DNA from 2 places in the Streptomyces sp. YIM S03343 genome. Region 2 is predicted to be linked to the other one. Evidence: riboswitches for the same ligand, from Rfam matches in the RefSeq annotation. Region 2 holds a riboswitch; the other holds the start of a gene.

Region 1 (2,196 bases), 1.8 Mb from region 2:
CCAGGCGATCGGCGTCGCCGATCCGCGCATGGCGCCGATCATCGCGGGCGTCCTCGCCGACCGCGGCAACTCCTCCCTGGTGTTCCGCGGCGACGACGGCCTCGACGAGCTGACCACGACCTCCACCTCGCACGTGTGGACCGTCCGCGACGGCAAGGTCGCCGAGCAGACCTTCGACCCGCGTGACGTCGGCATCGAGCGGGTACCGGTGGAGGCGCTGCGCGGCGGCGACCCGTCGTACAACGCCGATGTCGCACGCCGTCTGCTGAACGGCGAACAGGGCCCCGTACGGGACGCGGTGCTGCTCAACTCGGCCGCCGCCCTCGCGGCCCTCGACCCCACGGACGCGCCGCTCGCCGAGCAGCTGGCGGCCGGGATGGCGAAGGCCGCCGAGTCCATCGACTCGGGCGCGGCACGGCGCACCCTGGAACGCTGGGTGGCAGCCAGTCACGCCTGAGGCGCGCGAGTCGTACGAGTCGTACGAGTCGAACGAGGTCACAGGGGGCGCAGTCCGGCATACGGACTGCGCCCTTGTGCGTCGCCGATCATGTGGCAGGATGACGGCCAGGTCATGAGCGACAGCCATCAGGCCCCGGCCGGCTGTCCGGCAACCCTCCGTCCGTGGCGGGGTGCCCCGGGTGAAGACCAGGCCGTCGGCAGCGAAGCCCTCGGCAAGCGCGGACCCCTCGCACTCAGTCCCTGAGTGAGGCACCAGGGGTCCTGGTCACGAGGGAGCCTTCTGTGAGCAAGCGAATGCGCTAGGCCTGTCCGGCCGATCAGGTCGTGGATATTGGCGGTGACCGCCCTCTCCGCGACAACCATCGGGTGCACAGGCCCCAGGCCTTGTCGTCACCTCTTCTTCCGGCTCAGTCCGTCCGGGGGATTGGGGACACCCGTACAGCCCGACCTCTCGGCGGGCGGCGGGAGATCCGACGACAGGCACACGGACAGCGGAGCCCGGTCTCCGCGTCCCGTATCGCCCTTTCGCCCTTTCGCCCTTCGACATCACCCCGCCCGAGCCGTCCGTGCCGGTCCCGCGGTCGCCGTTTCCCGCGCGCCGTCCGACGTCGGCCGCCTGCGCTCGCGTGGTGATGCCCGCCTGTCTCACGGGAGTTGAGCCATGTCCGCCGCCACTGTCGCCACCACCGCCCCCGCCACCACCGCCCCCAGCGCCGCCGCCGATCAGCCCCCCTGTACCCCGCTCCCCGTGCTGGGGCGCGACGTCACCGTGCCGCTCGTCACCGGCGGCTCCGTCACCTACGCCGCCCTCGACTACGCGGCCAGCGCCCCCGCCCTCCAGCGGGTCTGGGACGACGTGGCCGCCTACGCGCCGTACTACGGCAGTGTCCACCGCGGCGCCGGACACCTCTCCCAGCTCTCCACCGAGCTGTTCGAGAACGCCCGCCGCACCGTCACCGGGTTCCTCGACTGCCGCCCCGACGACCAGCTGATCTTCACCCGGTCCACCACCGACTCCCTCAACCTGCTCGCCGCCGCGCTCCCCGCGGACTGCCAGGTCTACGTCTTCGAGACCGAGCACCACGCCGCCCTGCTGCCCTGGCAGAACGCCCGCCTCACCGTCCTCGACGCCCCGCGCAGCCCCGGCGAGGCCGTCGAGAACCTTCAGCGCGCCCTCGCCGGCCGCGATCCCCACGGCCCGGCCCTGGTCTGTGTCACCGGCGCCTCGAACGTCACCGGTGAGCTGTGGCCGGTGCGCGAGCTGGCCGCCGCCGCCCATGCGCACGGCGCCCGGATCGTCCTGGACGCCGCCCAGCTCGCCCCGCACCACCCCGTGTCGGTGCGTGATCTCGACGTCGACTGGGTCGCCTTCTCCGGCCACAAGCTCTACGCCCCGTTCGGCTCCGGGGTGCTGGCGGGCCGCGCCGACTGGCTGAAGGCCGCCGACCCCTACCTCGCCGGGGGCGGCGCCAGCCGCCGGGTCACCCGTGGTGCCGACGGCAAGGTCGTCGTGGAATGGCACGACAGCGCCGCCCGACACGAGGCCGGTTCACCGAACGTCATCGGCGCCTACTCCATCGCCTCCGCCTGTACGGCGCTCACCGAGGCGGGCTTCGGCTCGCTGGTCGCCCGGGAGCAGCGGCTGGTCACCCGGGTCCGCGCGGGCCTCGCCGAGATTCCCCAGGTCACGGTGCTGTCCCTGTTCGGCGACGACGCCCCGCGGGTCGGTGTGGTGTC
Region 2 (2,196 bases):
GCGTGAGCGACGGCCGGATCAGATGCCCGCGGGCCAGCCGGAGCTGGGCGGTGCGGTAGATCGCCGCGGCCATCCGCCCCAGCGCCTGCCCGTCCTGGTGCCGGTGCTTGCGTACCCCCACGTCGACCTGGGCCAGTGCGTCGAGGCCGACGAGATGCAGGGCGTCGACGAGCATGCCCAGCTCGATGCCGTAGCCCACCGGGAACGGCAGCAGCTCCAGCAGACTGCGCCGGGCCGCGTACTCGCCGCCGAGCGGCTGGACGAAGCCGGCGAGCTGGGGCCAGTGCATATTGAGCAGCGGGCGGGCCATCAGCTCGGTGACCCGGCCGCCCTGCCCGGCGGCGCCGCCGAGCGGACGGTCGTACATGGCCTTGACCAGGTCGACCTCCGGGTCGGTGAGCAGCGGGCCGACGATGCCGGAGACGAAGTCGGAGGAGAACTCCTTCAGATCGGCGTCGATGAAGCAAACGATGTCCCCGCCGGTGACCAGGAGGGAGCGCCACAGCACCTCGCCCTTGCCGGGCACGGCGGGGATGCGCGGCAGGATGTGGTCGCGGTGGACGACCCGGGCGCCCGCGGCGGCGGCGACCTGGGAGGTGCGGTCGGTGGACCCGGAGTCGACGACGACGATCTCGTCGACCAGCGGGACCTGCTGCATGAGGTCGTGGCGGATGATCGCGACGATGTCGCCGACCGTTTCCTCCTCGTTGAGCGCGGGCAGGACGACGGACACCGACTGACCCGTGCGCTGCTTCGCCGCCATGATCCTGTGAAGGGGGCGATCGGTCACGGACCAGGAGCGATCGCTCAGCCAGCGCTCGACTTCTTCCAGCACAGCTTGCGGCTCCTCACTGTTGCGGCCACACATCACCATGTGATCCCTGCGATCCATGTGATCCCTGTGATCCATCTCGCGGTTCGGACGACTATCTCAACTCTCCTGGCCTTCGGTTACAGTCTTGAACAACGCGGATGACCATCGCATGTCCGAGGTCTCCGGCGTCCACAAGTGCATACCGCTCATCCAGAGGGGCAGAGGGATACGGCCCGGTGAAGCCCCGGCAACCCCCCTACGACCGGTCTCGGCATCCGCTGCGAGGCTCCCGGCGAGGGAAGGTGCCAAATCCGTCTCACGACGAGATGCGTCGTGAGGAAGATGAGGAGAAAGGGCCTCGCCTCTCATGGCCGCGCAGTCACTTGCAAGCACCACGGAATCCTCCGTCGATCTCGGGCCCGCCGCCGCTCTGAGCTGCCGGGAATGCGGCCATCGCGTACCGCTCGGCCCGGTCTTCGCCTGTGCGGAGTGTTTCGGCCCGCTGGAGATCTCCTACGACTTCTCGTCCTACGACACCGAGGAGCTCCGTAAGCGTATCGAGGCGGGACCCGCGAACATCTGGCGTTATGCGCCACTGCTGCCCGTCCCCGCGGACGTGGCGGACAAGCCGAACATCAATCCCGGCTGGACGAAACTCGTCAAGGCCGACCGTCTCGCCCGGGAACTCGGGGTGACCGGCGGTCTGTATGTGAAGGACGACTCCGGCAATCCGACGCACTCCTTCAAGGACCGTGTCGTGGCCCAGGCGCTGGAGGCCGCCCGCGCTTTCGGCTTCACCACGCTCTCCTGCTCCTCGACCGGCAATCTGGCCGGTGCGGTGGGTGCCGCCGCGGCCCGCGCCGGGCTGCGCTCGTGCGTGTTCATCCCGCACGACCTGGAGCAGGGCAAGATCGTCATGGCCGCGATCTACGGCGGCGATCTGGTCGGTATCGAGGGCACCTACGACGATGTGAACCGCTTCTGCTCCGAGCTGATCGGCGATCCGGCGGGCGAGGGCTGGGGCTTCGTCAACGTCAATCTGCGGCCGTACTACGCGGAGGGCTCCAAGACCCTGGCGTACGAGGTCTGCGAGCAGCTCGGCTGGCGGCTGCCCGACCAGATCGTCGTACCGGTGGCCTCCGGTTCGCAGCTCACCAAGGTCGACAAGGGGCTGAAGGAACTGATCGAGCTGGGTCTGGTGGAGGACCGGCCGTACAAGATCTTCGGTGCGCAGGCCGAGGGCTGCTCGCCGGTGTCCACCGCCTTCAAGGCCGGGCACGACGTCGTACGGCCGCAGAAGCCGAACACCATCGCCAAGTCGCTCGCCATCGGCAACCCGGCCGACGGGCCCTACGTCCTCGACATCGCGCGCCGTACCGGCG

The links. Region 2 has a riboswitch for S-adenosylmethionine ahead of thrC (threonine synthase). Riboswitches for the same ligand answer to the same signal wherever they lie in the genome.
Region 1: it holds a riboswitch for S-adenosylmethionine, as region 2 does, so the genes downstream of both, ACSYGN_RS30345 (aminotransferase class V-fold PLP-dependent enzyme) here and thrC (threonine synthase) in region 2, are expected to answer to the same signal.

What each region holds. Positions count from the first base shown of each region.
Region 1 is NZ_JBPUKX010000001.1:6,867,772-6,869,967, forward strand. Features, by position in the region: gene trpD (anthranilate phosphoribosyltransferase) at 1-457, shown strand, start outside; SAM riboswitch class IV at 568-684, shown strand; gene ACSYGN_RS30345 (aminotransferase class V-fold PLP-dependent enzyme) at 1,121-2,196, shown strand, end outside.
Region 2 is NZ_JBPUKX010000001.1:5,068,029-5,070,224, forward strand. Features, by position in the region: gene ACSYGN_RS22085 (glucosyl-3-phosphoglycerate synthase) at 1-835, opposite strand, end outside; SAM riboswitch class I at 1,018-1,163, shown strand; gene thrC (threonine synthase) at 1,182-2,196, shown strand, end outside.